DNA from 2 places in the Nocardiopsis lambiniae genome. Region 1 is predicted to be linked to the other one. Evidence: predicted binding sites of a transcription regulator. Region 1 holds the regulator's gene; the other holds the start of a gene.
The links. Region 1 encodes LexA, which represses DNA repair genes until DNA is damaged. Its sites were predicted from a motif close to TCGAACANNTGTTCGA; they were not measured.
Positions count from the first base shown of each region.

Region 2: ruvC (crossover junction endodeoxyribonuclease RuvC) is a predicted target of LexA. The motif match lies at 11,525-11,540, and genes of this name have one in related genera.

Region 1 is NZ_JAVREP010000016.1:38,407-54,284, reverse strand. Features, by position in the region: gene RM479_RS20785 (FAD-binding oxidoreductase) at 1-259, shown strand, start outside; gene RM479_RS20780 (cyclopropane-fatty-acyl-phospholipid synthase family protein) at 323-1,612, shown strand; gene RM479_RS20775 (hypothetical protein) at 1,686-2,192, shown strand; gene RM479_RS20770 (sugar ABC transporter substrate-binding protein) at 2,371-3,648, shown strand; gene RM479_RS20765 (carbohydrate ABC transporter permease) at 3,757-4,656, shown strand; gene RM479_RS20760 (carbohydrate ABC transporter permease) at 4,725-5,537, shown strand; gene RM479_RS20755 (long-chain-fatty-acid--CoA ligase) at 5,611-7,188, opposite strand; gene leuS (leucine--tRNA ligase) at 7,525-10,020, shown strand; gene RM479_RS20745 (hypothetical protein) at 10,105-10,695, shown strand; gene RM479_RS20740 (hypothetical protein) at 10,692-11,354, shown strand; gene RM479_RS20735 (alpha/beta hydrolase family protein) at 11,548-12,627, opposite strand; gene lexA (transcriptional repressor LexA) at 12,944-13,666, opposite strand; gene nrdR (transcriptional regulator NrdR) at 14,194-14,682, shown strand; gene RM479_RS20720 (vitamin B12-dependent ribonucleotide reductase) at 14,757-15,878, shown strand, end outside.
Region 2 is NZ_JAVREP010000001.1:571,630-587,507, forward strand. Features, by position in the region: gene RM479_RS02570 (aminotransferase class V-fold PLP-dependent enzyme) at 1-1,245, opposite strand, end outside; SAM riboswitch class IV at 1,306-1,421, opposite strand; gene RM479_RS02575 (DUF3870 domain-containing protein) at 1,659-2,015, shown strand; gene RM479_RS02580 (CaiB/BaiF CoA transferase family protein) at 2,020-3,225, shown strand; gene RM479_RS02585 (acyl-CoA dehydrogenase family protein) at 3,243-4,430, shown strand; gene RM479_RS02590 (nitroreductase/quinone reductase family protein) at 4,496-4,963, shown strand; gene RM479_RS02595 (RelA/SpoT family protein) at 5,085-7,259, opposite strand; gene RM479_RS02600 (adenine phosphoribosyltransferase) at 7,759-8,313, opposite strand; gene yajC (preprotein translocase subunit YajC) at 8,491-8,868, opposite strand; gene ruvB (Holliday junction branch migration DNA helicase RuvB) at 9,166-10,296, opposite strand; gene ruvA (Holliday junction branch migration protein RuvA) at 10,306-10,920, opposite strand; gene ruvC (crossover junction endodeoxyribonuclease RuvC) at 10,954-11,508, opposite strand; gene RM479_RS02625 (acetyl-CoA hydrolase/transferase C-terminal domain-containing protein) at 11,654-12,805, opposite strand; gene RM479_RS02630 (NUDIX hydrolase) at 12,916-13,758, shown strand; gene RM479_RS02635 (molecular chaperone DnaJ) at 13,745-14,806, shown strand; gene RM479_RS02640 (hypothetical protein) at 14,823-15,812, shown strand; gene RM479_RS02645 (adenylosuccinate synthetase) at 15,809-15,878, shown strand, end outside.

The DNA.
Region 1 (15,878 bases):
CGACCGCCTCTACGTCAACTTCGGCTTCTGGGGCCTGGTGGACATGAAACCCGGCCAGCGCCGCGCCCACCACAACCGGCGGATCGAGGAGCGCGTCGCCGAACTCGGCGGCCACAAGTCGCTGTACTCCGACTCCTTCTACACGGAGGACGAGTTCTGGCGGCTCTACAACGGTTCGGCCTACGCCGGTCTCAAGGAGACGTACGACCCGCAGGGGAGGCTGCTCGACCTGTACGCCAAGTGCGTACGCAACGGCTGACCCGTGCGACAACGGGAGGCGACCCGTGGGGCGGGCCGCGTCCACGAGAGGAAGGAACAGAACATGCGGCTTGCCGAGATCTTCGAGCGCATCGTCGGACCCGACGCGCCCATTCACTTCACCGCCTACGACGGCAGTGCCTCCGGGGATCCGAACAGCGGCGTCCGGCTGCACGTGCGCACTCCGGTCGCGGTCAACTACCTGGCCCAGTCGCCCAACGCCGTGGGGCTGACCCGCGCCTACGTGTCGGGGCATCTGGAGGTGGAGGGCGATATGTACACCGTCCTCAGGCGGATGGCCGATTTCGTCTTCGCCAAGGGGATCACCGTCGCCCCCCGCGACCTGGTGGCCATCGCCCGCTCCATCGGCTGGGTCAAGTTCGTCAACCGGGTCGCCCCGCCGCCCCAGGAGATGACGCGCGGGCGCCTGGCCGGGCTGGGCTGGCGCCACTCCAAGCAGCGCGACGCCGAGGCGATCCACCACCACTACGACGTCTCCAACGCCTTCTACGCCATGGTCCTGGGCCCTTCGATGACCTACACCTGCGCGGTCTTCGACGACGCCGACGGTGCCCTGGACCGGGTCGCGGCCGACGACGGCGCACTGGAGAGCGCCCAGTTCCGCAAGTACGAGCTGGTCTCGCGCAAGCTCGGCCTGGAACCGGGCATGCGCCTGCTCGACGTGGGCTGCGGGTGGGGCGGCATGGTCATGCACGCCGCCCGCGAGCACAAGGTCAAGGTCCTGGGTGTCACACTCTCCAAGGAACAGGCCGAATGGGCGGCCAAGCGCATCGCCCAGGAGGGACTGTCGGATCTGGCCGAGGTCCGCCACATGGACTACCGGGACGTCCCCGACGGCGGCTTCGACCGGATCAGCTCCATCGGCCTGACCGAGCACATCGGGGACCGCAACCTCCCGGCCTACTTCTCGTCGCTGCACGACAAGCTGGTCCCGGGCGGAAGGCTGCTCAACCACTGCATCACCCGGCCCCGCAACGACCTGCCGCCCATGCACACCGACGGTGTCATCAACCGCTACGTGTTCCCCGACGGTGAACTGGAGGGCCCCGGCCGGATCCAGACCGCCATGAACGACGCCGGGTTCGAGATCCGCCACCAGGAGAACCTGCGCGAGCACTACGCGCTCACCCTGCGCCACTGGGGCGCCAACCTGGAGCGTAACTGGGACGACGCGGTCACCGAGGTCGGCGAGGGCACCGCCCGCGTGTGGCGGATGTACATGGCCGGCTGCGTGCTCGGCTTCGAGCAGAACGTGGTGCAGCTCCACCAGATCCTCGGCGTCAAGACCGACGGCGCCGATTCCCGCATGCCGCTGCGTCCGAGTTTCCAGTGACCCCCCGAGCCGGGATCATCCCGACGGCGGTCCCGGCCTGTCCGGTCCACACCCGGGCCCGTGACACGGCATCATGGACCCGACACCGTACGAGGAGCGTTCCGTGACCGAGAACCCCGAGGGGCAGGGCCCCCTCGCACCGGATCCGCCCGATCACGTCAAGCGGACCGCGATCGATCTGATCGCGGCCTACGCCGACCACGATCGGGACGCCTTGGAGCGGGTGATCCCGCGGGCGACCGACGACGCCGAGGCGGTGCGGTCCGAACTGCGGATCATCAGCGCCTTCCTCGGCCGCCGCGTCCAGGAGACCGGGGTGGTGTGGAAACCCGCCGACTCGCGGGAGGCCGTCGCCCGCACCGTGGCCGAGATGCTCCCGCCCGAACTGGAGTTCGCGGTCTCCACCGCCTGGGAGGCGCACACGGTGGGCGAGGAGGAGGCCGCCGAACGTCTCACCCGCGGGGACCCCATGGTCTACGTGCACATGCTCGCCGCGTTCGGCGCCGCCATCGGGTCGGCCGTGTACAAGCGCGCCGAACTCGTCTCGATCCTGCGTCAGGTCACCGGGCTCTCCGAGTGAGGAGAACGGGCAGGGGCGTCACCGCGCCCCTGCCCTCACGGCGCTTCGGGGTGGTCGGGTGATCCCCCCTTAACGGCTCAGACACGAATGTCAGCGGTTTACTTCACTCCGGACGGTTCCTTACGTAGGTTTCCTACCAACCCCGAGGGGACCCACGAAAGGAACGGGAGGCGAGCCCATGGCCCGCACACGAACCCGCAAGTACGTTCCGCTCCCCGCGGTCGCGCTCGCCCTGACCCTGGCCGCGACCGCGTGCACGGGCGATGGCGGCGGTGACGCCGACACCCTCACCGTGTGGATCATGCAGGGCACCAACCCCGACGAGAGCGGTTTCTTCGACGAGGCCAACGCCGCCTTCACCGAGGAGACCGGCATCGAGGTCGACGTCGAGTTCGTGCCCTGGGACGGCGCCCAGGAGAAGATCTCCACCGCCATCGCCGGAGGCACCACACCCGACGTCATCGAACTCGGCAACACCTTCGTCCCCGGGTTCGCCGACTCCGGGGCCCTGCACGACCTGTCCGGGTACGGCGTCGACACCTCCCTCTACGTGCCGGGCCTCATGGACATGGGAGCCGTGAACGAGGGCGTCCACGGCGTCCCCTGGTACGCCTCGATCCGCTCCATGGTCTACCGCACCGACGTGTTCGAGGAGCACGACCTGGAGGTCCCCGAGACCTGGGACGAACTCCGCGAGACCGCCCTGGCGATCAAGGAGGCCGAGCCCGACATGATCGCCCTGCCCGTGCCGGGCGACGCCCAGTACTCGGTGATGCCGTGGATCTGGGGCGGCGGCGCCGAGATCGCGGTCCAGGGGGCCGACGGCACCTGGGTGTCGGAGGTGGACACCCCCGAGGCGCGCGCCGGGATCGAGTTCTTCACCGGCCTTGCCCTGGAGGACGACACCTCCACCACCGGCGCCGTCAACTGGAACGAGATCAAGATCATGGAGTCCTTCTCCGAGGGCGACGCCGCCATGGCCCTGCTCGGCAGCGCCAACCCCAAGGCCATCGTCGAGAACAACCCGGAGCTGGAGGGCGCCCTGGGTTCCTTCCCCATCCCCGGCCGGGAGGGCGGCGCGTACACGCCGTCGTTCGCCGGCGGTTCGCTGTTGTCGGTGTTCGAGGGCACCGGCAACGAGGAGGCCGCCTGGAGCTACGTGGAGCACCTCACGAGCGAGGAGAACATGATGCTCTGGGCCGAGCAGACCGGTTTCTTCCCCGGCCTGCTCTCCGGCGTGGACACCTTCACCGCCTCCGCCGACCCCGTCCTGGAGGCCTACGCGATCCAGCTCAACGAGGCGAGCAAGGGCGTGCCCACCGCCCCCGCCTGGAGCCAGGTCGAGGCCGAGCAGGTCCTGGTCGGCATGCAGCAGGCCATCCTCAACGGCACCTCGGTCGAGGAGGCCACCACCGAGGCCGCCGATGACATCGAACGCATCCTCAACGGGGGTTGACACGTGGGAACACCGGTCGGGCGGGCCGTCGACGGACACGGTGCGCGCCAGCACCGTCGTGCGCCGACGGGCCCGCCCGGCCGTGGGCGGCGCGCGTCCGCCCTCGGCCTGAGGCGGCGCCGCGCCCTCCTGCCCTGGGTACTGCTCGCCCCCGCCCTGGCGGTCATCGCGGCCCTGCTGCTCTTCCCCCTCGCCCGGATCGTGTGGCTGTCCTTCCGCGAGTACCGGCTGCGCAACCTGGTGTCGGGCGAATCCGAGTTCATCGGGCTCGCCAACTACGTCTCCCTGTTCACCGACTCCTACCTGTGGCGGATCGCGCTGCCCAACACGGTGGTGTTCGCCGCGGTCGCGGTCGTCGCCACGGTGGTCCTGGGCACGCTCGTGGCGCTGCTGCTGTCCCGGCTGCGACCGGTCACCCGGATCGTCGTGGTCTCGTGCGTCATGGTGGCCTGGGCCATGCCGGCCGTCAGCGGCACCTACGTGTGGCTGTGGATCTTCGACGTCGACGACGGCATCGTCGCCCAGGCCCTCATGCGGTTGGGGGTCATCGGCCCCGAGGGGTACAACTGGTTCGCCGACCGGCTGTTCTTCTACGCCATCGTCACCCTCAACGTGGTCCACGGCGGTTTCCCGTTCGTGGCCGTCACCGTCCTGGCCGGCCTGCTCACGGTGCCCCGCGAACTGCACGAGGCGGCCCTCATCGACGGCGCCGGCGCCTGGAAACGGTTCTGGCACGTCACCTTCCCCGTCCTGCGCCCGGTGTTCGCCGTCGTCACCATCCTGTCCACCATCTGGGACTTCAAGGTGTTCGCGCAGGTCTACCTGATGCCCGGCGGCGGGGTCGGCGGCTCGGAGATGCTCAACCTGGGCGTGTGGACCTACGTGAGCTCCTTCGGCCAGCGGGACTACGGGACGGGATCGGCCATCGCCGTCGTCCTCACCCTGCTCCTGCTGGGCGTCACCGCGATCTACCTGCGGGCCCTGTTCCGAGAGGACGAACTCCGTTGAGCGCCCCCGTCGACACCGACTGGGAACACCGGGTCCGTCGGGCCCGCCGACACGGCGACGCGCTGCGCATGACGCGGCTCCTCGGCCGGGCCGCCGGGGTGACCGCGATCCTGTTGTTCACCCTCTTCCCCGTCTACTTCATGATCGCCAGCGCCTTCTCCGGCCGGATGACCTCCGGCATCGGCACGCTGGTGCCCCGGGACCCCACCCTGGACAACTTCGTCCACGTCCTCACCGAGGGCGACTTCGGGTTGTACATGCGCAACTCGCTGGCGGTCGCCGGCATCACCGTCGTCGGGGCGTGCCTGCTCTCCCTGCTGGCCGCCGTGGCCGTGGCCCGGTTCCGCTTCCGGCTGCGCACCTCGGTCCTGGTGATGATCCTCATCGTCCAGATGGTCCCCCTGGAGGCCCTGGTCATCCCCCTCTTCCTCCAGGTGCGCGACCTCAGGCTGCTCAACACCGTGCTGGGCCTGGGCATCGCCTACATCGCGCTGTCCCTGCCGCTCGCGGTGTGGATGATGCGCGGATTCGTGGCCGCCGTGCCCAAGGAGGTGGAGGAGGCCGCCTACATCGACGGCGCCTCCTGGCCCGTCATGTTCTGGCGGGTGCTGTTCCCGCTGGTCGCCCCGGGCCTGGTGGCCACCGCGATCTTCTCGTTCATCATCGCCTGGAACGAGTTCGTGCTGGCTCTGACGTTCATGCAGCAGAGCGACAAGTACACCGTCGCGGTGGGGCTGCGCCAGTTCTTCGGCGAGTACGCCAACGAGTGGGGACACGTCATGGCGGCCTCGACCCTCATCACCCTTCCGGTGATGGTCTTCTTCGTTCTCGTACAGCGCTGGCTGGCCGCCGGACTCGTCCAGGGCGCCGTCAAGGGGTGAGGGGCCTCGGGGGAGGGGGGAAGAGGGGAGGGGCGGGACCCGCGCGGTCCCGCCCCTCCCACGTCCGAGAGCGTCAGCCGCGCAGCTCGCGCTTGAGGATCTTGCCGGTGGAGGTCATCGGCAGGCTCTCGCGGAACTCGATCTCACGCGGGTACTTGTACGCCGCCAGACGCGCCCTGGACCACTCGACCAGTTCCTCGGCGGTGATCTCGACGCCCTCCAGGGGGATCACGAACGCCTTGATCTCCTCGCCGTGGGTGTCGTGGGGGACGCCGACGACCGCGGCGAGGCTGACCGCCTCATGGGTCATCAGGACCTCTTCGATCTCGCGCGGGTACACGTTGTATCCGCCGCGGATGATCATGTCCTTGGACCGGTCGATGATGAAGTAGAAGCCCTCGTCGTCCCGCCGGGCGATGTCGCCGGTGCGGAACCATCCGTCCTTGAGCACCTCGGCGTTGGCCTCGGGCCGGTTGTGGTAGCCCTTCATCACCAGGTGGCCGCGGATGGCGATCTCACCGACCGGGTCCTCGTCGCCCTCCTTGACGATCTCGTTCCACTCGTGGTCGATCAGTTTCATCTCCACACCCCACAACGGCCGGCCGATCGAGCCGGTCTTGGCCTTGACGGCGGGGTTGTTGAAGGAGGCGGCCGGGGAGGTCTCGGACAGGCCGTAGCCCTCCTTGATCCCCACGCCGAACGTGTCCACGAAGTCCTGGGCGAGCTGGGCGGGCAGCGCCGCGCCACCGGAGACCGCGTCGACCAGGTTCTCCGCGATCGCCTTGAGGTCGTACTTCCCCTCACCGGAGGAGCGCACCGCGTTGAGCAGGCCCCAGTACATGGTGGGCACCCCGGCGAACCCGGTGACGCCCTCCTTCTCCATCAGGCGCAGCGCCTCGTCGCCGTCGAAGCGCGGCATGAGCACCAGGGTCGCGTGCCGGTACAGCGCCGCGTTGAGCATGACGGTCTGACCGAAGATGTGGAACAGCGGCAGCACCACCAGGGCCACGTCGCGGCCGTCCGGGTGGGGGTTGACCAGGCTGCACGAGACGATCGAGTTCATCATCAGGTTGTTGTGGCTCAGCTCGGCGCCCTTGGGCCTGCCGGTGGTGCCGCTGGTGTAGATGATGACCGCGGTGTCGTCGGAGTTCGCCTGCACGGTCTCGAAGTCGCCCGGCCGGCCCTCCAGTGCCTTCCACAGCGTCTCGGCGCCCTCGATGGCGGACTCGGTCGCGCCGGGGGAGGCGGGCAGGTCGATGTAGATCTCACAGGTGTCCACCTGGTTGAACGCCTCGAACGCGCGCTCGCCCAGCGGCAGCTCCGCAGTGCCGGTGAACGCGAAGATCGCCTTGGCGCCCGAGTCCTCCAGGTGGTAGGCGATCTCACGCGGGGTGAGCAGGACGTTGAGGGGCACGACCACCGCCCCCGCCTTGAGCGCGCCGTAGTAGACGAACGGGAAGTAGGGCACGTTGGGACTTGCCAGCGCGATCCGATCACCCGGCCGGATCCCCCGGGCGACGAGAAGGTTGGCGACCTGGTTGGCGATCATGTTGGTGATCGCGTAGTTCAGGCGCAGATCGCCGAAGACCAGGCAGTCCTTCTCGGGGACGGATCGGGCGCCGTCCTCCAGGACCACGGACAAGTTGAGCATGGGGCCTCCCGCAGGCGGATGTGCCGTGAAAACGGCAGAGATGGAACCCGGTGTGATCCGGGTCGCGTGTTCTGCGCCACTTTTACGGCAGAGTAACAAACCGGGCGGTCGGTGTGGAGGGGCGAGGGGTCCGTAATATCACGCGACTTCCCCTCACCCTCCGTGACGATGGTGTGCCGTGAAGGGCCGCCGCGGAACCCGTCCCCGACCCGCCCGAACCGCCCGGGGGCGGCCGAAAACCCGTCCGCGCCCCACCTCGCCAGCCGCTAACCTGAAACGGAGTGCACCGGCCGACACGGTGCGCGCGGACGGACCGACCCGAGGGAACAAGCAGCGATGACAGCGGTAGACGGCGACCAGACGACGGGCGACACCTACGACGCCCGCGCCCTCCAGGACAAGTGGCAGGCGCGCTGGGCCGCCGAACTCCCGTTCCAGGCGAGCGAGGACCCCGGCGACACCCGGCCCCGCTCCTACATCGTCGACATGTTCGCCTACCCCTCCGGGGACCTGCACATGGGCCACGCCGAGGCCTACGCCATCGGCGACGTCATCGGCCGCTACCGCTTCCAGCGCGGCGACAACGTGCTGCACCCCGTCGGCTGGGACTCCTTCGGCCTGCCCGCCGAGAACGCCGCCATCAAGAACAACTCGCACCCCGCCGAGTGGACCTACGCCAACATCGAAACCCAGGCGGCCTCCTTCGGCCGCTATGGCATCGCCGTCGACTGGTCCCGGCGTCTGCACACCAGCGACCCCGAGTACTACAAGTGGAACCAGTGGCTGTTCACCCGGTTCTTCGAGCGCGGCCTGGCCTACCGCAAGGACGGCCAGGTCAACTGGTGCCCCAAGGACCAGACCGTGCTGGCCAACGAGCAGGTCGTCCAGGGGCGCTGTGAGCGCTGCGGCACCGATGTCGTGCGTCGCAGCCTGAACCAGTGGTACTTCAAGATCACCGACTACGCGCAGCGCCTGCTGGACGACATGGACCAGCTGGAGGGCGGTCACTGGCCGGACGAGATCCTGGCCATGCAGCGCAACTGGATCGGCCGCTCCACCGGCGCCGACGTCGACTTCTCCATCGAGGGACGCGACGAGCCGGTCACCGTCTTCACCACCCGGCCCGACACCCTGTACGGCGCCACCTTCTTCGTGGTGGCCGCCGACGCCGACCTGGCCGACGAACTGTGCGCCCCCGAGCGGCGCGAGGCCTTCGAGGCCTACCGCTCCGACGTCGCCAAGCTGTCCGACATCGAACGTCAGACCACCGAACGCCCCAAGACCGGCGTTTTCCTGGGGCGTCACGCGATCAACCCCGTCAACGGCGAGCGCATGCCCGTGTGGGCCGCCGACTACGTGCTGGCCGACTACGGCCACGGCGCCATCATGGCGGTGCCCGCCCACGACCAGCGCGACCTGGACTTCGCCCTGGCCTTCGACCTGCCCGTCCGGGTCGTCGTCGAGACCGGAGAGCCCGACCCCGTCGAGACCGGCGTCGCCACCACCGGCGAGGGCACCCTGCGCGACTCCGGCCCCCTGGACGGCCTGTCCAAGACCGCGGCCATCGAGCGGATCATCGAGGTCCTGGCCGAGCGCGGCACCGGCAAGGGCACCATCAACTACCGCCTGCGCGACTGGCTGCTCTCCCGCCAGCGCTACTGGGGCACGCCCATCCCGATCATCCACTGCCCCTCCTGCGGCGAGGTGCCCGTCCCCGACGAGCAGCTGCCCGTCACGCTGCCCGAGCTCAAGGGCGCCGAACTGGCGCCCAAGGGCGTCTCCCCGCTGGCCGGGGCCACCGACTGGGTCAACGTCGACTGCCCCTCCTGCGCCGGCCCCGCCCAGCGCGACACCGACACCATGGACACCTTCGTGGACTCGTCCTGGTACTTCCTGCGCTACTGCTCGCCGCGCCTGGACACCGCGCCCTTCGACACCGAGCTGGTGAACCGGTGGGGCCCCGTCGACCACTACATCGGCGGCAAGGAGCACGCGACCCTGCACCTGATGTACGCGCGTTTCTTCACCAAGGTGCTGCACGACATGGGCCTGGTGTCCTTCACCGAACCGTTCCGCCGCCTGACCAACCAGGGCCAGGTCATCAACCAGGGCCGGGCCATGTCCAAGTCCCTGGGCAACGGTGTCGACCTGGGCAAGGAGATCGACGCCTACGGTGTCGACGCGGTCCGCCTGACCATGCTGTTCGCCAGTCCGCCCGAAGAGGACGTCGACTGGGCCGACGTGTCCGTCGGCGCCGCCCAGAAGTTCCTCAACCGGGCCTACCGCGTGATGAACGAGGCCGGTGCCGCCTCGAAGCCGGGCGTCGACGTCACCACCGGCCACACCGAGCTGCGGCGGGCCACCCACCACGCCATCGACCAGGTCACCACCCTGGTCGAGGCCAAGCGGTTCAACGTCGCCATCGCCCGCGTCATGGAGCTGGTCTCCGCCGCCCGCAAGGCGATCGACTCCGGCCCCGGTGCCGCCGACCCGGCGGTGCGCGAGGCCGCCGAGTTCCTCGCCGTCGCCCTGTCCCTGTTCGCGCCCTACGTGGCCGAAGAGGGCTGGGAGCGGCTCGGCCACACCGGTACCGTCGCCGTCGGCAACTGGCCCGAGGCCGACCCCGCCCTGCTGGTCCAGGAGACCGTGACCTGTGTCGTGCAGGTGCAGAGCAAGGTCCGTGACAAGCTGTCCGTTGCGCCCGACATCGATCCGGCCGAACTGGAACGGCTCGCACTGGCATCGGAGAAGGCGCAGGGCTTCATCGGCGACAAGCAGATCCGCAAGGTGATCGTGCGCGCGCCGAAACTGGTGAACATCGTCGTCGGCTGACCCGGCACCGCGACGGCGGCCGTGATGGGCGGCCGTCGTCGCGATGCCGTCCGACCGGCGAACGGACAGGGAGGCGGTGACCGGGTGGGTCCCCTCGTACGGGCGGCCGTGATCACGGCGGGCGTGGCGGTGGTGTCCGTCGCGGCGATCGGCGGCGGGCTGTGGGCCGCGCGGGACGACCCCGACCGACCCCACCCCGGTGACGTCCACACCTCCGCACCCGACTGCGGTGACCTGGACGGACCGCTCGACGAACACCTGCCCGGCGCCGTCTTCGACCTCGACGGGCGAGGACCCCTCTCCGGTGGGGAGGGCGTCGTCTGCCGATGGACCTCCGCGGGTACCTCCGACGACGCCCGTCAGGGCGCCCTGCGAGTGGAGTTCTCCGCGCTGTTCACCGACCCCACCGACGCCGAACCCGTCCCCGGCGCCGACCGGGCCCGCGAGGCCTACGAGGCCCTCACCCCCGGAACCGCCGAGGCGGTGGCGCTGCCCACCGGTGAGGGGCGGGTGTGGCGGGGCGGATCGCCCGGCGACACCGAACTCGCCTTCTTCGTCGACAACCTTCTCGTCCGCGTCTCCTACGCGGCCGTGGACGGGACCGAGCCCGTCGGCGCCGACGAGGGTCGGGACACGGTCGTGGCCTTCGCCGAACGGATCGGGGAGGGCCTGTGAACCCTCACCACCCGACGCCCGAGACCGTGCCCGCCGGTCAACCCCACAGCCGTGGCTGCGCCGCCGTCGGCGTGATCCTCGCCGCGGTGCTCCTCCTCGGCGCGGCGGGAGGGGCCGCCTGGTACGTCCTCACCCGGGAGGACCCCGAGACCGGTGCCTACGACGCGGCCCCCGGCTGTGAGGTGGGGGAGACCGAGGCCCTCGACGCCCGGGTCCCCGACCACGAACCCACCCTGGAGGAACCCCTCGGCACCGCCGTGGACGTGTTCGGCCGGGGGTGGCAGTGCCGTTGGGCCACCCCCGGCGGCGACGGTGACTCGGTGCCCGCCACCGCCACCCTCGTCCTGGTGGCCGCGCCCAACCCCGGCGGGGTGCCGACCGCGCGGGACAACTTCGACTCCACCACCTCCCGCCACGCCGTCACCCCGGTCGAGGACCTGGGGGAGGAGTCCGTCGCCTGGATCGCGGAGGACGGCTACACCACCGCCTGCGTGGCCACCCGTGTCTCCAACCTGTACGTGGAGACCTGCCACAGCACGGCGGCCGGCTACGACGCACGCGAACCCGCGGACGAGGAACGCGTCATCGCCGGGGCGGAGGAGATCGCTCGCGCCACCGTGGCCGCGCTCCCCGATGAGGTGGTCGAGGCGGGCGACTGAGCCGCGGGTGGGAGGTGGGGCGTCGGCGGCCTCGATGACGGCCGCCTCCCCCGGGGCGTCCCCGGCCCGGTCGCGTTCCTCCATCCGGGCCGACGGGTCGCGGGGACCGGACCGCGTCGGGTGCTCGGGGTCCGTCCCATCGGGATCGCGTGCCGGGCCACCGGGGGGTTCTCCGGGCCGGTGGGCGCGGGGTTCACCAGGCGGAGTCGACGAACTCCGTCAGTGCCGGACCGACCTGCGGCGCGAGGGGACGCTCGGAGTCCAGCACGGTCGCCCCCGGCTCGTCCTCGTAGATCCGGAAGATGTGGTCGGCCTCGGGGACGTCCACCCGTTCGGCGTCGGGCAGCCCGGTCATCAACCGGTCCACGTCCTCCCGGGAGACCTGGGCGTCCGCCTCTCCCCACAGCACCAGGACCGGGGTGTCCGCGGGCAGCGCCCCGGCCAGTTCCACCGGGTCCAGCGCGTCCATGGCGGCCAGGAAGTCGGCGTTCTGACGCGAGTACAGGGAGCCGATGAAACCGCTCAGGTCGTCGGGCACCGCCCGACCGCCGCGTACGGCGGCCCGCCCGGCCCGGGCGTCGGAGAGCAGCGTCACCGCCTCGGTCTCGGCGATCCCTCCTTGTGCTTCGAGCGTCCGCACCTGTTCGGTGAGCTGACGGTCCAGGAGGTCCAGGTAACGGTTCCCGACCGGGGCGGCCAGGATCAGCGCGGGTTCGGCGTCCACCAGTTCGTGGGCGCGCAGGGCGTACAGCGAACCCTCGCTGTGCCCCACCACCGCGGTGCGGTCCGGGTCCACCTCCCGCTGGTCCACCAACGAGGTGTAGGCCGCCGCGACCTGGGCCTCGAACAGTCCCGGGTCCACCGGGTCGTCGGGATCGAGGTCGCCCATGCCGGTCTCGCCGCTGCCGAGCTTGTCGTAGCGCAGCGACGCCACCCCGGCCTCGGCCAGCAGCCGCGCGAAGTTCAGGTTGGTGTTCGCCTCCGGACGCATGTCGCCGTTGCCGTCGCGGTCCGTGGGGCCGCTGCCCGAGATGATCAGCGCCCCCGGCACCGGGCCGGACACGTCCTCGGGCAGGGTGAGGGTGGCGAACACCTCCAGTCCGTCCACGGTGAAGCTCAGCTCCCGTTCCAGCCCCGTCACCCCGGGCTGGGGGGCGGTCTCCTCCTCTGCCGTCGGAGTGCAGGCGCAGGTCGACGCCACCAGGGTCACGGCCACGGCTGCCGCCGTGGCGCGCCCACGGGCGGAGCGGGAGGAGGAGAGGGAAGCGAACACCCCCTCAGCTTAGGGGAGGGGCGGTCCGGGGGGATTGCGGCGGCCGGAGGACGCGACCCGGGGTGAGGGACGGCGAGGAGGACGCCCGCCCGAGCCCGGGGTCCCGTGGCGGTCGCCCCGTCGGTACGCCGGTCGAGGTCCCGCCGGGGGGCGGGGGTGATCGCGGGTGGTGGGCGAGGGCCCGTGGGTCCCGTGGCCGGTCCTCTTGCGGGAGATCCACCGGGCGTCCGCCGGTCGAGGTTCCGCCCGGGGCGCGACCGTGGGATCCCACGGGTACCTCCCGCCCGCCCCCGTGCGGCGGGGGCGGGCCGAGCGGTCAGATCCGGCGCATCACGGTGACGACCTTGCCCAGGATGGTGGCGGCGTCCCCGTTGATCGGCTCATAGGCGTCGTTGCGCGGCATCAGCCACACGTGCCCGTCCTCGGTGCGGCGCAGCACCTTGACCGTGGCCTCCTCGTCCAACAACGCCGCGACGATGTCACCGTTCTCGGCGTCGGGCTGTTGGCGGACCACCACCATGTCGCCGTCGGTGATGGCGGCGTCGGTCATCGAGTCGCCGACCACGGTGAGCATGAACAACCGGCCCTCGCCGACCAGCCGGCGTGGGAGCGCCAGTACGTCCTCCACCGACTCCTCCGCCAGGATCGGCCCTCCCGCGGCGATCCGACCGATCAGGGGCACTCGGGCGGAGCTCGCCGACTCGGGCTCCTCGGGGGTCGGAACCCGCATGCCGGGGCGGCCGGGCCGGCGCAGCTCCACGGCGCGCGGCCGGTTCTGATCGCGGTACAGGTACCCCTTGCGCTGGAGCACCTTGAGCTGATGCGCGACGCTGGAGGGGCTGGACAGGCCGACCGCTTCGCCGATCTCCCTTATCGACGGCGGGTAGCCGCGCTCTCGCAGGTACCGCTGGATGCAGTTCAGGACGCTCTGCTGACGCGCGGTCAGCTTGGGCGCCTCTTCGGGTGCACCCGGCTCGCCCACGGGCGCGAGAACGGTGGTGGTTCCGGAATCCAGGGTTCCGGGATTCTCCTCCGGCACGGCCGGCCTCCTCGGCATTGGTTCGGTCAGGGCCTGTGGCCACCACCGGTCCGCGCCCGCACCGGACCTCAGTCCGCGCGATGGCGAAACCGGCGTGAAATCAAGGCCAACGTTAGTCGTTGCGCACGGTGATATCAAACAAGCGTTCGAGGCCTGTGGATAATTGCCGTGGGATTTCCCGGACGATTTTCCGACCTCACTTACGTGTGTACACGTGTTCACGTCGCGTCGTCCCCGGAATGGCGCAAGATGTGCGCCCGGGGTCGAGAACTCGGGGATGTGGGGCTCATCTCTTCCGCGCAAAGGTCGGTCCGAAAACCGGCGAGGCACGTTGGGCGCCGATCCGCGGCGATATCCTGGGCCGCGTTCCCCGTGTGACACGCGTACCTGCGGAGCTTGCGGCACGCCCGACCCCCGGCTAGGTTCGACCACAACATCTGGTGTCGATCTTTGAAGTTTCGGCCTAGGAGTTGTGGTTTAGTAGACCCAGGGGTTGTCAGTTCGGCGAGGGGAGCAGGTGAACCGGGATGCATTGTCCGTTCTGTCGCCATCCGGACACCCGAGTGATCGACAGCAGGTCCACCGACGACGGTGCGGCCATCCGTCGGCGCCGCTCCTGCCACGCCTGCGAACGCCGTTTCACCACCCAGGAGACCGTCCTGCTGATGGTCGCCAAACGCTCCGGGGTCACCGAGCCCTTCAGCCGCACCAAGATCATCGCCGGGGTCCGCCGCGCCTGTCAGGGCCGCCCCGTCTCCGAGGACGCCCTGGCCAAGCTGGGTCAGCAGGTCGAGGAGGAGATCCGCGGACGGGGCGTCGCCGAGGTCCCGGCCCATGAGATCGGCCTGGCCATCCTCGGCCCGATGCGCGACCTCGACGAGGTCGCCTACCTGCACTTCGCCAGCGTCTACCGCGGTTTCGAGAGCCTCGCCGACTTCGAGGCCGAGATCGCCAGCCTGCGCCGCGACCGCGAGGCCGAGGCCCGGGCGGGGCAAGAGGCCGACAGCACGGCCTGACACCGCTCTCCGGGGGCGGTGGAGGGGCCGCCCCCGCGTACCCACTTCGCGCCACACCTTCGGGGGACTCCGCCATGACGGAAACCACCAGCGGATCGACGGGACGTAAGGGCAAAGGGAAGCGCAAGGGGCTGAAGATCCCACGGATCTTCACCACCGAGGGCGTTCATCCCTACGACACCCTGGAATGGGAACGCCGGGACGTCGTCATGACGAACTGGCGCGACGGCTCGGTCAACTTCGAACAGCGCGGGGTGGAGTTCCCCTCGACGTGGTCGATGAACGCCACCCAGATCGTCACCGGGAAATACTTCCGGGGCGCGGTCGGCACCCCCGAACGGGAGTGGAGCCTCAAACAGCTCATCGACCGCGTCGTCGGCGTCTACACCCGCACCGGACGCGAACACGGGTACTTCGCCACCGAGGCCGACGCCGAGACCTTCGACCACGAACTCAAGTACGCCCTCTCCCACCAGTTCTTCAGCTTCAACTCACCCGTCTGGTTCAACGTCGGCACCTCGTCGAAGGCGCAGGTCAGTGCGTGTTTCATCCTGTCCGTCGAGGACACGATGGAGTCGATCCTGGACTGGTACAAGGAAGAGGGGATCATCTTCAAGGGCGGCTCCGGTGCGGGGGTCAACCTCTCCCGCATCCGCTCCAGCAGGGAACTGCTCTCCTCCGGTGGCACCGCGTCGGGGCCGGTCTCGTTCATGCGCGGAGCCGACGCCTCGGCGGGGACCATCAAGTCCGGCGGCGCCACCCGCCGGGCCGCCAAGATGGTCGTGCTCGACGTCGATCACCCCGACATCGAGGAGTTCGTCGAGACCAAGGCGCGGGAGGAGCACAAGATCCGCGCGCTGCGCGACGCCGGGTTCGACGTCGACCTGGGCGGTGCCGACATGGTCAGCGTCCAGTACCAGAACGCCAACAACTCCGTGCGCGTCTCCGACGACTTCATGCGGGCCGTCGAGGCCGGCGACGACTTCGGACTGGTCTCCCGGACCACCGGCGAGGTCATCGACGAGATCGACGCCAAGACCCTCTTCCGGAACACGGCGCGGGCCGCCTGGGAGTGCGCCGATCCGGGGATCCAGTACGACGGCACCATCCAGGACTGGCACACCACCCCCGAATCCGGCCGCATCAGCGCGAGCAACCCGTGCTTCCCGGCCGATCAGAGGGTCGCGACGGACAAA
Region 2 (15,878 bases), on a different contig from region 1:
CTCCCAGGTGGTACCGATGCCCAGACTGGCCCGCACCGCCTGCCCGTGGCCCTCCGGCAGCAGGTGCCGGGTGAGCGGGTGGGCGCAGAACAGACCGTCGCGGACCCCGATCCCGTACTCGGCCGACAGCGCCGCCGCCAGCAGGTCGGCGGGCAGCCCGTCCACGACGAACGAGACGATGCCCACCCGCGGGTGCTCATCGCCCCACAGGGACAGCTCGTGCACGCCGTCGATCTCGGCCAGTCCGGCGCGCAACCGCTCCACCAGCGCGGACTCGCGGATGTGCAACGACTCCTGCACCTTCGGGGTGAGGGTGTCGCAGGCCGCCGCCAGGGCGACCGCGCCCAGCACGTTGGGGCTGCCCGCCTCGTGGCGGGCGGGCAGGTCGTTCCACACCACGTCGTGGTCGGTGACCGACCGCGTGGCGCCGCCGCCGGACAGGTAGGGGACCGCCTCGCGCAGCCAGTCGGCGCGGCCGGCCAGCACGCCCGAACCGAACGGCGCGTACAGCTTGTGCGCGGACAGGGCGACGTAGTCGGCCCCGGTGCGCTCCAGGTGGAAGGGCAGGTGCGGCACGTACTGGGCGGCGTCCACCACCACGCGGGCGCCCTCGGCGTGCGCCGCCGCCACCAGTTCCTCGACCGGCCAGATCTCACCGGTGACGTTGGAGGCCGCCGTGACGCACAGCAGGCGGGGCCCCTGCGGCGCGGTCGCCAGGGCGGCCCGCGCGGCGTCCACCGCCGCCTCGGGGGACCCCGGCAGGGGCAGCCGGATGACCGCTCCGGCCTGGGAGGCCGGGTGCTCCCACGGCAGCAGGCTCGCGTGGTGCTCGGACTCGAACACCACCACCGTGCACCCCTGCGGCACCGATCGGGCCAGCAGGTTGAGGGCGTCGGTGGTGCCGCGCACGAACACCACCGCGTCGGCCGGTTCCGTGCGCACCCCCAGGAAACGGGCGACGGAGCGGCGGGCCCGTTCGTAGGCGTCGGTGCTGACCTGGGAGTGGTGGCCGGCGCCTCGGTGCACGCTGGCGTAGTAGGGCAGGGCCGCCGACAGGGCGTCGGCCACCGGGGTCAGGCACGGGGCGCTGGCCGCGTAGTCCAGGTTGGCGTACTCGACGTGTTCACCCGTGACCAGGGGCACGCCCTCCTCGGCCGCGACGATCGCGCAGCGGTCCAGGTCGACCGGCTCGGGACGGGGCCGGCGGACGGAACGGGCGGAGCCGATGGGAGTGACGACGGTCATGGCACACCTCTTCTGTGGGTCGTGGGACCCACGGGGGTGCCGATCAGGCAGCGCCACAAGGGTCCGCGCTTGCTCCGACACGGTCGTGTCGGGACCTGGTCCTCACCCGGGGCACCCCACCGCGGAAGGAGGGTTGCCGACCAGCGAGCCGGGGCTTGACGCTGGTACTCGTGACCTGCGACGCAGATTAACACAACGCTCCCGGCGCGCGACAGGCGCGGACCCGTGTGGCCCGGGACACGCTCACACGGCCCCCCGCTCGACAGGCGTGGAACGGAACCGCCATACTCGTACCCACCTGCCCTCACGTCGCGGGTGTCCGGTTCCCCCCGGACGCCTACCAGGCGCGAGACTCCAGTGCGTTGGAGTTCCCGCATGCCCGCGAACGAGAGGTGACGTACGTGCACGACCGTATGCAGCAGGTCTTCCGTAATCCCAGGGTCGTCCTGATCTCCGGTTACGCCCGTCTGCCCGATTCCGTGGCGAGTCATTCCCAGTACCAGCGGCTCGGTGTCGTCCTGGCGGTGGACACCGCCGACGGCCGGATCGTGGCCGCCGACACCACGCTGCTCACCGACCTGGCCAAGGACTTCTTCCGTGCCCTGGTCGAGGGGGCCTCGGTGACCGAGGACATCGCCGAACTGGTGAGCCGGGTGCAGACCCGGTACGCGGGACAATCGGGCGCCGCGCTCACGACCGCGCTGCGCCGCTGCCTGGAGAGCTACTACCAGCTCAAGGACGATCACCAGCTGCCGAGCGGCGAGGAGTGATCCCGTGACCGAACCCCTGCCCCTGACCGGCGTGCGCGTCGCCGACCTGTCCCGGGTGCTGGCGGGCCCCTACGCCACCATGCTCCTGGCCGACATGGGGGCGGAGGTGATCAAGGTGGAGCAGCCCGGACGCGGGGACGACACCCGCGCCTGGGGGCCTCCGTGGGCGGGCGGTGAGGCCGCCTACTACCTGTCGGTGAACCGCAACAAGCGGAGCCTGGCCGTCGACCTGAAGGACCCCGACGGGCTGGCGGCCGTACAGGAGCTGTGCGCGGGCGCCGACGTGGTCGTCCAGAACTTCCGGCCCGGGGTCATCGACCGCCTCGGTCTGGGCCACGCCGCCGTGAGCGTCCGCAACCCGGCGGTCGTGTACTGCTCGGTGAGCGGGTTCGGGCCCGAACACGAACCGGCGACGCGGCCCGGGTTCGACATCGTGGTGCAGGCCGAGAGCGGGCTGATGGGCGCCACCGGTCCGGCCGAGGGGCCGGCGAGCAAGGTGGGCGTGGCCATCACCGACGTGCTCACCGGGCTCAACGCGGCGGTGGGGATCCTGGGGGCCCTGTTCCGGGCCCGGGCCACCGGCCGGGGCGAGGAGATCACCGTGTCCCTGGTCAACTCCAGCCTGTCGGGCCTGGTCAACCTCACCCAGCAGGCGCTGGTCACCGGGACCGAACCCGCGCGGATCGGCAACGCCCACACCACGATCGTGCCCTACCAGGCGTTCCCCACGGCCGACGCGGACATCGTCATCGCTGCGGGCAACGACACCCTCTACCGACGGCTGTGCGAGGCGCTGGACCGGCCCGACCTGGCGAGGGACCCGCGGTACGCCACCAACCCGGAGCGGGTGACCCACCGGGAGGAGCTGGTCGGGGAGATCACCGCGACGCTGACCACCCGCCCCGCCGACCACTGGATGGGGCTGCTCGTCGAGGCGGGGGTGCCCGTGGGCCGGGTGCGCGGGGTGCTGGACGCGCTGCGCACCGCCCAGGCGCGGGGGGACGACGTGCTGCGGACCGTCGAGCACCCCACCGCCGGCCTCCTGGAGCAGGTCCGCGCCGGGTTCCGGTTGGAGAACACCCCTCCCCCGCTGACCGCACCGCCCCTCCTGGGGCAGCATTCCCGGGAGATCCTCACCGAGCTGGGTCTGTCCGCCGACCGTATCGACGCGATGGTCGAACGCGGCACGGTCGAACAGGCCGCCTCCTGACATCACGAAGGAACGACATGAACCACCACAAGGCGCCCGCCCCCGACCCGCACGACTTCCTGGCCGTCGACGCCGACCTGTCCGACACCGAGCGCGATGTGCGCGACGCGGTGCGCGCGTTCGGCACCCGTGAGCTGCTGCCCCACGTGGCGGACTGGTTCGATGCGGGCACGCTGCCCGACCCGCGCGGGTTGGCCAAGGCGTTCGGCGACCTCGGCGTGCTGGGCATGCACCTGGAGGGGTACGGCTGCGGGGGGTCCGGGGCCGTCGCCTACGGGGTGGCCTGCCGCGAACTGGAGGCCGTCGACTCGGGGCTGCGCAGCTTCGTGTCCGTGCAGGGGTCGCTCGCGATGGCGGCGATCCACCGGTACGGCTCCGAGGAGCAGAAGGAGCACTGGCTCCCCCGCATGGCCGCGGGCGAGGCCATCGGCTGCTTCGGGCTCACCGAGCCCGACTCCGGGTCCGACCCGGGGTCCATGCGCACCCGCGCCCGCGAGGACGGTTCCGACTGGGTGCTCGACGGCACCAAGATGTGGATCACCAACGGGTCCGTCGCCGACGTGGCCGTGGTGTGGGCCGCCACCGACGACGGCATCCGGGGGTTCGTGGTGCCCACCGACACCCCGGGCTTCACCGCGAACGTCATCCACAAGAAGCTGTCGCTGCGCGCCTCCATCACCTCGGAGCTGGTCCTCGAAGGAGTGCGCCTGCCCGCCGACGCGGTCCTGCCGGCCTCCCGCGGTCTGGGCTCGCCGCTGTCGTGCCTCAACGAGGCCCGCTACGGGATCGTCTGGGGCGTCGCGGGCGCGGCCCGCGCCTGCTACGAGGCCGCGCTGGAGTACGCGGGCACCCGCGAACAGTTCGGCCGGCCGATCGGCGGGTTCCAGCTGACCCAGCGCAAGCTCGCCGACATGGTCGTGGACGTCAACCACGCCACCATGACCGCCCTGCGGATCGGCCGGCTCAAGGATCAGGGGCTGGCCCACCACAACCACGTCAGCTTCGGCAAGTTCGCGAACGTGGCCGCCGCCCAGCGCGTGGCGAGCGCGGCCCGTTCCGTGCACGGCGCCAACGGGATCACCCTGGAGTACCCGGTGATGCGGCACATGGTGAACCTGGAGACGGTGGCCACCTATGAGGGCACCGAGGAGATCCACGCGCTGAGCATCGGCCAGGCGGTGACGGGGATCTCCGCGTTCCGGTGACCGCGGTCCGCCGTTCGTCGCGGACACCCCCCACAATGGGGGCAAGCGATCGAGGGAGTTGCCAGATGGTGGACGAACCGGCGAAGCGGTTCGAGATGACGCGGGCGCGGCGGGTCCTGAACGCCGCGCTGAGCGGCTTCGTCAAATACGGGATGTGCCCGCCCGATACGTACCTGCTCACGACGCGGGGACGTAGGACGGGGTTCCTGCGCACCGTCCCGATCAACCTCGTGGACAACGACGACGGCCGGTTCCTGGTCGCCCCCTACGGGGAGGTCGACTGGGTGCACAACATCCGCCGGGACGGGTTCGCGACCCTGCGTCAGGGCGGATGGATCGAACTGGTCAGCGTGCGCGAACTGGAGGCCGAGGAGGCGGGCCCGGTCCTGCGGGACTACGTGGACCACCCGCGTGCCCTGGTGGTGGCGCCGTACTTCGACGCACCGCCGGACGCGCCGGGCGAGGCGTTCGCCGCCGAGGCGGACCGGCATCCGGTGTTCGAGATCGTGCGGTCCACGACGGTCCGGATCTGAACGCGGCGGCCCCGGTCCTCGGACCGGGGCCGTTCCCGTACCCGTCCCGCTCACCCGGGGAGGGAACGGACGGACGGCGCCGGCCCACCCGGGGAGCGGCGCGTCCGGTCGTGCGGGACGGTCAGTTGCGGACGCGGTACACGTCGTAGACCCCGTCCACACTGCGGACCGCGCGCAGCACGCTCCCCAGGTGGGCCGGGTCGGCCATCTCGAACGTGAACCGGCTCTGGGCGACCCGGTCGCGGCTGGTCTGCACGGTCGCCGACAGGATGTTGACGTGCTGGTCCGACAGCACCCGCGTGATGTCCGACAGCAGCCGGGCCCGGTCCAGGGCCTCCACCTGGAGGGCGACCAGGAACAGCGAGTCCTCGGTGGGCGACCAGTCCACCCGCACCTTGCGCTCGGCGTCGAGGGTGGCGGCGTTGACGCAGTCGGCGCGGTGCACCGACACGCCGTTGCCGCGGGTGACGAACCCGACGATGTCGTCGCCCGGCACCGGCGTACAGCACTTGGACAGCCGGGCCCACACGTCGGCGTCGCCCTCCACGACCACGCCCGGGTTGCCGGGCTGGCGCTGGCGGGGCGCCTTGGTGGGCGGCTCCGGCTCGACGATGTCCTCGGTGTGGCCGTCCGGCGCGCCCATGGAGTCGACGAGTTTGGTGACCACGTTCTGGGCGCTGACCTGCCGCTCCCCCACCGCCGCGTACAGGGCGTCCACGTCCGGGTAGCGGAGTTCCTTGGCCAGGGCGATGAGGGCCTCTCCGCTGAACAGGCGCTTGACCGGCAGCTCCTGCTTGCGCATGACCTTCGCGATCTCCTCCTTGCCCTGTTCGATGGCGGCCTCGCGGCGTTCCTTGGTGAACCAGTGCCGGATCTTGTTGCGGGCGCGGGCGCTCTTGACGAAGTCGAGCCAGTCCCGGTTGGGACCCGCGTCGGGGTCCTTGGAGGTGATGATCTCGATGGTCTCGCCGTTGTGGAGTTCGTTCTCCAGCGACACCAGACGCCCGTTGACCCGGGTACCGACGGTGCGGTGACCGACCTCGGTGTGCACGGCGTAGGCGAAGTCGACGGCGGTGGCGCCCTGCGGAAGCGAGATGACGTCGCCCTGGGGGGTGAAGACGAACACCTCCTGCACCGACAGGTCGAAGCGCAGCGATTCGAGGAACTCGCCGGGGTCCTTGGTCTCCTGCTGCCAGTCGATGAGCTGGCGCAGCCAGGCCATGTCGGAGCCGCCCTTGGGCACGGGGGCCCCACCGCTGTTGCGGTCCTCCTTGTACTTCCAGTGGGCGGCGATGCCGTACTCGGCGCGCCGGTGCATGGCGCGGGTGCGGATCTGGAGTTCGACGGGGTTGCCCGAGGGTCCGATGACCGTCGTGTGCAACGACTGGTACATGTTGAACTTGGGCATGGCGATGTAGTCCTTGAACCGCCCCGGCACCGGGTTCCACCGCGCGTGGATGGTCCCCAGGGCCGCGTAGCAGTCGCGGACGCTGTCCACCAGGACCCGCACGGCGATGAGGTCGTAGATCTCGTCGAAGCCGACGTTGCGGGCGATCATCTTCTGGTAGATCGAGTAGTAGTGCTTGGGCCGGCCCTTGACGGTGGCCTTGATCTTGGATTCGCGCAGGTCGCCGGAGACCGCCTCGATGACCTCTTGAAGGTAGACGTCGCGGCGGGGGGCGCGTTCGGACACCAGGCGGGCGATCTCGTCGAACCGCTTGGGGTAGAGGGTGGCGAAGGCCAGGTCCTCCAGCTCCCACTTGATGGTGTTCATGCCCAGTCGGTGGGCGAGGGGGGCGAAGATCTCCAGCGTCTCGCGGGCCTTCTTCTCCCGTTTGGCGACCGACGGCAGATAGCGCAGGGTGCGCATGTTGTGGAGCCGGTCGCAGAGTTTGATGACCAGGACACGGATGTCGCGGGCCATGGCCACGACCATCTTGCGGACGGTCTCGGCCTGGGTGGCCTCGCCGTACTTGACCTTGTCGAGTTTGGTGACGCCGTCGACGAGTTCGGCGATCTCGTCACCGAAGTCGGCGCGCAGCTCCGTCAGGGAGTACTCGGTGTCCTCGACGGTGTCGTGCAGCAGCGCGGCGGCCAGGGTGGCCTCCTGCATGCCGAGTTCGGCGAGGATGGTGGCGACGGCGAGCGGGTGGGTGATGTAGGGGTCGCCGCTCTTGCGTTTCTGATCCCGGTGATAGTGCGCGGCCACCTCGTAGGCGCGCTCGATGAGCCGCACGTCCACCTTGGGGTGGGTGGCGCGCACGGTCTTGATCAGTGGTTCCAGCACCGGGTTCATCGTCACTCCCCGCTGGGCGCCGAGTCGGGCGAGCCTTCTGCGTACTCGCACGGTGGAGGGCGTGGATACGGCGGAGGGCGCCGCTGTGCCGGCGGCGCCCTCCGGGCGGTCTTCTCGGGGCGCCCGGGGGGTGCCGGGCTCCTCGCCGTGCGTTCCGTGCTCGGACACCGTCCCGGTCGAGACCACTTCGCCTGGCATGCCTACCTCCCGCGGTTCCGCCCGGATCGTTCGGGCGGTCGGCATCGCCCGGCTCCACCGGTGCACGTGCGTATCATCAGGGCCGGTCGCCGATCACGGCCGCCGCGGTGTCCCACCCGCCAGTCTAGTGGGCCCCCACCGGCGCGAACGCGGTACCCCATGACCCGTGTCACTCGGTCCGTCACCCCTCGTGTCCGAGGTGTCGGGAACGGTGTCAACGGCGGATCCGGTCCGGGTGTTCCCGGAGGGCTCGCCCGCGTCACGGGCGGTGGGCCGTGCTCGGACCGCGCGGGGTCCGGGCTCAGACCGAAAGGAGTGCGTGCGGCTCCACGTCGGACAGTCTCTCGCGTCCCCGGAGCGCGGTGAGCTCCATCAGGACGGAGAATCCCACGACCGTACCACCCGCCTTGCGGACCAGGTCCACCGCGGCCCGCCCGGTCCCCCCGGTGGCCAGTACGTCGTCGACGATGAGCACGCGGGATCCGGCGGTGATCGCGTCCGCGTGGACCTCCACGGTCGCGGTCCCGTACTCCAGATCATAGGGCTGCTCGATGACGGCCGCGGGGAGTTTCCCGGCCTTGCGCGCCGGGACGAACCCGGCCCCGAGCGTCAGGGCGACCGGCGCGCCGAAGATGAATCCGCGGGCCTCCAGCCCCACCACCCGGTCCACACCCGCGTCCCGGAAGGGGGCGGCGAGCCCGGTCACGGTCCCGGCGAGCGCCGCGTGGTCGGCGAGGAGCGGGGTGATGTCCTTGAACAGGATCCCGGGCTTGGGGAAGTCGGGGATGTCGCGGATGCGCGCCAGGATCGCGTCCAGGTCGACTGCGGTGTCCGCGGGGGTGTTGTCGTGGGCCATGGTGCGGTGTGGACCTTCTGCTGTGGTTCGGGGTCGCGCCGCCCGGGGCGCGGCGCACCGGGCGGGAACACGACGGTACCGGCCCCGGTGGGGGCCGGTACCGGAGGTCGGCGCGTCGGCCGGGCACGGCGCGTCGGGAGCGCCGCGAGGGCGTTCCGGCGACGGCCGCGTCGACCGTCAGTTGTTGGGCTTGGGGTCGTCGTCGCCGAAGTCGGGGCGGTCCTCGACCGGCGTGTCGTCGGCCTGCGGCGTGATGATCTCGCCGATGCCCGGCTTGAGCATGCGGATACGGGTGCCCGGGGAGATCTCCAGGATCACGTCGTTGTCGTGGACCTCGACGACGGTCCCGTAGATGCCCGCCTTGGTCATGACCTCGACTCCGGGGACCAGGTCGCTCTGCATCTTCATCTCCTGCTGACGCCGCTTCTGGTTGGGCCGCCAGATGAGCAGCCAGAACACCAGGAGGATGAGGGCGATCATGGGGAGCGAGGAGAGGATTCCTCCGCCCGCGGAGGTTCCCTGGGCACCTTCGGCGAGTTGGTAAAGGCCCTGCACGGGGCGTCCTTCCTGAAGTCTTCGTCGTGTGGCCGACGGCACGGTCACCGCGACGACCACCTTGTTCGTGCCGGTCCGGACACTGTGGTCCGCTCGACACCCGGTGATGACAACGCTCCGGACGGCCGAAGCGTTCCTTCGGTGTCGGACGACACTCCCGGGTCGGGGCGTCACCCCGTTCTCGGTCGGTTCGTCACAGCTTACGTGGCGCCGGTCACCGTTCCCCCACCGACGGAGATCGGAGTGTTAACGGTTGGGTTTCGCGTCGAGGCCTTTCCGTGACCTGCGCCGGGGCGGTCAGGGGGTGCCGGAGGTCGCGCCCGCGCCGTTGCCGGTGGTGGTGCCGGGGCCCGTGGTGCCGACGGCCGCGGCGGCGCCGAACGCGGCGTCGGGCGGGGGCGTGATCCCCAGATGCGCCCAGGCCAGCGGGGTGGCGACCCGACCCCGCGGGGTGCGGGCCAGGAAACCGGAGCGGACCAGGAAGGGCTCGGCGACCACCTCGACGGTCTCGGCCTCCTCCCCCACCGACACCGCCAGGGTGGACAGGCCCACGGGGCCGCCGCGGAAGCGGTTGAGCAGCACGTCGAGGATGGCGCGGTCCAGGCGGTCCAGGCCCAGCTCGTCCACCTCGTAGAGCTCCAGGGTGGCGCGGGCGGTGTCCAGGGACATGATCCCGTCGCCGCGCACCTCCGCGTAGTCGCGGACCCGGCGCAGCAGGCGGTTGGCGATACGGGGGGTGCCGCGCGAACGCCCGGCGATCTCGCGGGCCGCGTCCTCGGCGAGCGGCACGCCGAGCAGACCGGCCGAACGGTGGAGGATGCGCTCCAGTTCCTCGGCCGTGTAGAAGTCCATGTGGGCGGTGAACCCGAAGCGGTCGCGCAGCGGGGCGGGCAGCATGCCGGCCCGCGTGGTGGCGCCGACCAGGGTGAAGGGCGCGATGTCCAGGGGGATGGCGGTGGCGCCGGGACCCTTGCCGACCACGACGTCGACCCGGAAGTCCTCCATGGCGACGTAGAGCATCTCCTCGGCGGGGCGGGCCATGCGGTGGATCTCGTCCAGGAAGAGGACCTCGCCCTCCTGGAGGGTGGAGAGCACCGCGGCCAGGTCGCCGGAGCGTTCGATGGCGGGTCCGGAGGTGATGCGCAGGGGCGCGCCGAGTTCGGCGGCGATGATCATGGCCAGGGTGGTCTTGCCCAGGCCGGGTCCGCCCGACATGAGGATGTGGTCGGGGGCGCGGTTGCGCTTGCGGGCGCTGTCCAGGACCAGGGAGAGCTGGTCGCGCACCCGCTCCTGGCCGACGAAGTCGTCGAGCGAGCGGGGGCGCAGGGCGCCCTCCACCTGGCGTTCGTCGGCACCGGCCTCGGGTGAGACGGCTCCGCGCCCGTAGGGGTCGGCGGGGCCCGTCGGTCGGTCGTCGTGGTCGTACACGGGGTGCTCCTAGGCGCGGCTGAGCGTGCGCAGGGCGCTGCGCAGCAGGACGGCGACGTCGGTGGTCTCCTCGGCCTGGGGGGCGACGGCGGCCGCCGCGGCCTCCGCGTCCTTGCCGGACCAGCCGAGGTTGACCAGGCCGGAGACGACCTGGGTGCGCCAGGCGCCGTTGGGTCCGGCCCCGGACACGGGGGCGGACGGCAGGGTGCCGTCGGTGAGGACGGGTGTGTCGAGTTTGCCGCGCAGTTCCAGGACGATGCGCTGGGCGCCCTTCTTGCCGATGCCGGGGACCCGGGTGAGGGCGGCCGTGTCCTCGGTGGCGACGGCGTGGCGCAGGGTGTCGGGGTCGAGCACCGACAGCATGGCCAGGGCCAGCCGGGGGCCGACACCGGAGGCGGTCTGGAGCCGTTCGAAGAGGTGCTTCTCGTCGTCGTCGGCGAACCCGAACAGGGTGAGGGAGTCCTCGCGCACGACGAGGCTGGTGGCGACGGTGCCGGCCTCGCCGACGTGCAGGCGGGTCAGGGCGCTGGGGGTGCACTGCACGGACATGCCGACCCCGCCGACGTCGATGACGGCGCTGCCCGCGCCGCGTGCGGCCACCCGGCCGGTGAGGAACGCGATCATGTCATAGCGGGCACCGGGTGCCCTTCTCCTTCCTTAGGGGCGGGCGCCGCGGGCGCGGCGGGCCAGTTCCACCTTGCGCGCGAAGTCCTGTTGGGCCTGGGCGACCCGGGCCTGGGCGCCGCCGCGCCAGATGTGGCAGATGGCCAGGGCGACGGCGTCGGCGGCGTCGGCGGGTCGGGGCGGACCGTCGAGTCCGAGGATACGCGCGACCATGATGCCGACCTGCGCCTTGTCGGCGCGACCGCTGCCGGTGATGGCGGCCTTGGCCTCGCTGGGCGTGTGCAGCGCGACGGGCAGGCCGCGTCGGGCGGCGCAGACGAGGGCGATGCCGCTGGCCTGGGCGGTGCCCATGACGGTGCTGAGGTTGTGCTGGGCGAAGACCCGTTCGACGGCGACGGCGTCGGGGCGGATCTCGTCGAGCCACTGCTCGATGCCGCGCTCGATGCCCAGGAGCCGCTGGGGCAGGTCGGTGTCGGGGCCGGTCCGGATGGCGTCGGCGGCGATCAGGCTCAGGGGGCGGCCGATGGCGCCCTCGACGGCTCCGACGCCGCACCGGGTGAGCCCCGGGTCGATCCCCAACACGCGCACGCGCCCCACACCTTTCTCGAACGTTCGTTCGCACCATGCTAGTGCCGTGGACGGACGGACGTCCCGTGACCGGCCCGGTGTGTCGCCGCCCCGGTGCGCGGCCGACACGGCCGCGGTGGTCGAGCGTATCGGTGGCGGGGGACGTTCAGAGGCGGTTCGCGCCCCACAGGTCGGCCAGGGCGGCGCGACGTTCGGCCCGGGACAGACCGCGCAGGTCGGCGACGCCGCGTTCGGTGACCACGACCTCCACGTCCTGGGAGGGGGTGGTCACCGGACGGGAGAGGCGTTCGACCAGGGTGGGTCGGCCGCGGTGGCGCGTGGGGATGGCGATGACGCTGAGCCCGCCGATGGAACGGGTGGCCGCCGCGGCGTAGTCGGCGTGGCCGCCGATGCCGCCCAGCACCCCTCGGGCGGTGCCCTCGACGTTGACCTGGCCGTCGTGGTCGATCTCCACGGCGGTGTTGATCGCGATGAAGGGGTCGGCCGAGAGCCGGCCGGGGTCCAAGACCCGTTCGACGGGGTGCAGCAGGGGGCGGCCGTCGGCCCAGGCGTGCAGGCGGGGGCCGCCCACGAGGTACATGGCGACGGGGTCGCCCAGCAGGAGGCCGCGCTCGTCCAGGTCGACGACGGCCTCGGGGAGCAGGCCCGAGTCGATGCGCACCGGGACCCGCAGTTCGGCGGCCAGTGCGGCGGGCACCGCCCCGAAACCGAGCTGGAGGCGGACCCCCTCGGGGATCAGGGGCGCCAGGTGCCGGGCGATGGCGACCTGGTCGGGGCCGGTGGGCGAGGGGCGCAGGGTGCCGGCGGGGCGATCGCTCCCGCCGATGACGACGACGCGGTCGGCGGGGAGCGGGGCACCCGCGTCGGCGCGGGGCAGGGCGCGGGAGACCACGCCGGCGACGGTGGCGCCGGCGTCGATGGCGGTGCGCTGCCAGGAGACCTCGCTGCCGAAGGCGTACCCGCCGGGCACGGGGACCAGGGAGGCGACGAGCAGGTCGGGGCGCCAGGGACCGTGCAGCAGGGCGGGGACGCCGGACATGCGCACGGGCGGGTGGGCGACGAGGCCCCGGTCGACGAGGTCGCGCAGTCCCCAGCCGGGCATGACGGTGCGCGCGTCCGCGAACGCGGTGGGGTCGAGCGCGGGGTCGGGTTCGGGGACCCAGCCCAGGACGAGGCGCACCCCGCCGGCCTTCGCCGCGGCGGCGCACAGTTCGGCCGTGACGCCCCGGGGGGCGCCGAATCCGTCGCCCAGGGCGATGGTCGCACCGGGTCGGACCAGGTCGCTCAGGCTCTCCACGTTCTCTCCCCTTTCGCCGGACCGACCGTACCGGACCCCGGGAACGGGAAAAGGGGTGGACTCCGTCGTGGCGGCCTGCTAAGTTATTCTCGAATCGAGAAAAACTCACGATGAGAAGAACTGGTGGGACCATGGTGGACGACGGAACGCGGCGCGACGAGGACGAGAGCGATTTCCTCGCCGCCTACGATCCGCACGCCTTCGCGCCCGTGGCGGTCACCGTCGACGTGGTGGCGATGACGATCCGCGCCGGTGAACCCCTGCTGCTGCTGGTCCGCCGGGGTGCGCGCCCCCAGAAGGGCCGCTGGGCGCTGCCCGGCGGGTTCGTGCGGGCCGAGGACGGCCCGGCCGGACCGGCCGACCCCGACCTGCCCGACGCCGCGCTGCGGGTCCTGGCGGAGAAGACCGCCCTGCCCACCACGCTCCACCTCGAACAGCTGGGCACCTACGGCACCCGCGACCGCGACCCCCGCATGCGGGTCTTCTCGGTGGCGTACATGCTCCTGGCCCCCGACCTGCCCGACCCCGAGCAGGGCCGTGACATCGCGGAGGCCGCCTGGGTCCCCTGGCACGTCCTCGGGCACGGCGGCCCCGCCGAGTACGAACCCGCCTTCGACCACGCGCGCGTCATCGCCGACGCCGTCGAACGGGCCCGCGCCAAGCTGGAGTACACCTCCCTGGCCACCGCGTTCCTCCCGCCCCTGTTCACCATCACCGACCTGCGCGAGGTGTACGAGGCCGTGTGGGACCGGCCCCTGCACGCCGCCAACTTCCACCGCAAGATCCTCGCCGCCCCCGGGTTCGTCGAGGACACCGGGGACCTCGCCGAGCGCGGCGGCCCCGGAGGCGGTCGCCGCCCCCGCCTGTACCGGGCGGGCGGCACCACCGCCCTGCACCCGCCCCTGCTCAGGAGCGCCCATGACACCCGTGGAGGTTCCGATGACCGTCGATGAGGCGACCCGGGCCGTCCTCACCGCCCGTGACCCCGCCGACCTGTTCGGCCCTCTCCCCACCGACACCACGGCCGTGCCCCCTGCGGCGGTCGCGGCGCACCGGCGGCTCGCCCGGTCGCTGCACCCCGACACCCCCACCGGTGACGCCGCTCTGTTCACCCGGCTCACCGAGATGTGGACGCGCTACCGGAAGGCGGTCCAGGGCCGGATCGGGTTCGACGACCACGTGGTGGTCACCGCCGCCCACGGCTACCACGTGGGGCCCTCCCCCCTCGCCTCGGGCGACATCGCCGACCTGTACCCCGTCCGCTACCGGGACGACCACTGGCGCGACGCGGTGCTCAAGGTGCCCCGGTCCCCGCGCGACAACGACCTGATGAAGGCCGAGGCCACCGCCCTGGAGCGGATCCGCGAGCACGGGCCGCGCGAGGCGCGGGCGTTCTTCCCCCGGCTGGTGGAGTCGATCCGCCACCGCGACGCCGCGACCGGGGTCGAGCGCAGGACCAACGTGCTGGCCCGGTGGGACGGCTTCCACAGCCTGGCCGACGTGCGTCGCGCGTACCCCGACGGCGTCGACCCGCGCGACGCCGCGTGGATGTGGCGCCGCCTGCTGGTCGCGCTCGACGCGGCCTCCCGGGCCGGGGTGGTGCACGGGGCGGTGGTGCCCGAACACGTGCTGATCCACCCCGAGGAGCACGGCGTGATCCTGGTCGACTGGTGCTACTCGGTCACCGCGCACGCGGCGAGCGGCGCCCCGCACATCCCCGCGATGGTCCCCCACCGCAAGGACTTCTACCCGCCCGAGGTGGCCCAACGCCGCCCCGCGTCGGTGCGGACCGACATCTACATGGCGACCCGGTGCGTCGAGTACGTCACCGCCGGACGCCTGCCCCGAGAGCTGCGCTCGTTCGCCCGCGGCTGCTCCCTGCCGGCGCCCGAACAGCGCCCCTCCGACGGGTTCACCCTGCTGATCGAACTCGACGACGTCCTGGAGCGGCTCTACGGGCCGCGCCGGTTCCGCACCTTCACCATGCCCGACCCCCACTGAAAGAGGAGAACCCGTCATGGGAAGCAGCCACTGGTCCACCGACGCCTACCACGCCCGCAAGGCCTACAACATGGCCGCCGGACGCAGCGACTTCGGCTACACCGACGACGTGCTGTCATCCGTCCCCCGCGCCGAGTGGAGGGTCCACGAGACGCTCGACCCCAAGGGCGTCACCCTCCGTGAGAGCCGCGACTCCGACGCCCACCCCGAGTCCCTGGCCATCTCGGTGCTGTTCGACGTCACCGGATCGATGGGGCGCGTCCCCCGTGTGCTCCAGGCCAAGCTGCCCTCGCTGTTCGGCCTGCTGCTGCGCAAGGGCTACGTGGAGCACCCGCAGATCCTGTTCGGCGGGATCGGCGACGCCACCTGCGACCGGGCGCCTCTCCAGGTCGGCCAGTTCGAGTCCGGCAACGAGCTGGAGGAGGACCTCGGCAACATCCTGCTGGAGGGCGGTGGCGGCGGCCAGGTCACCGAGTCCTACGAGCTGGCCATGTACTTCATGGCCCGGCACACCGCCATGGACTGCCTGGACAAGCGCGGCCGCAAGGGCTACCTGTTCCTCATCGGCGACGAGAAGGCCTACGGCAAGGTCAAGGCCCGCGAGGTGCGCGAGGTCATCGGCGACGACCTGTCCGAGGACATCCCGTTCCCGCGGATCCTCGCCGAGCTGCGGCACAGGTTCGAGGTGTACTTCATCATGCCGAGCGGCAGCAGCCACTTCACCAACGACGCGGTGCGGTCCTTCTGGGACGAACGGCTGGGCCAGAACGTCATCCACCTGGACGACCTGGGCGCGGTGTCGGAGACCATCGCGGTGACGATCGGCCTGTCCGAGGAGGCCATCGACCTGGAGGAGGGGCTGTCCGACCTCGCCGACGCCGGGTCGGACGCCGGTGACGTCGTGGGCAGGGCGCTGGCGCCGCTGGCCGGTCCGCGCGGCTCGATCGTGCGCTCGACCGGCTTGCCCGGCACCCGTGTCACGGCCCCCGGGACGGACCGGTTGTGAGCACCGGCCCGTGGGCCGACACCAACGCCGTCGTCGTCGACCTCGGGTTCGGCGACGCCGGCAAGG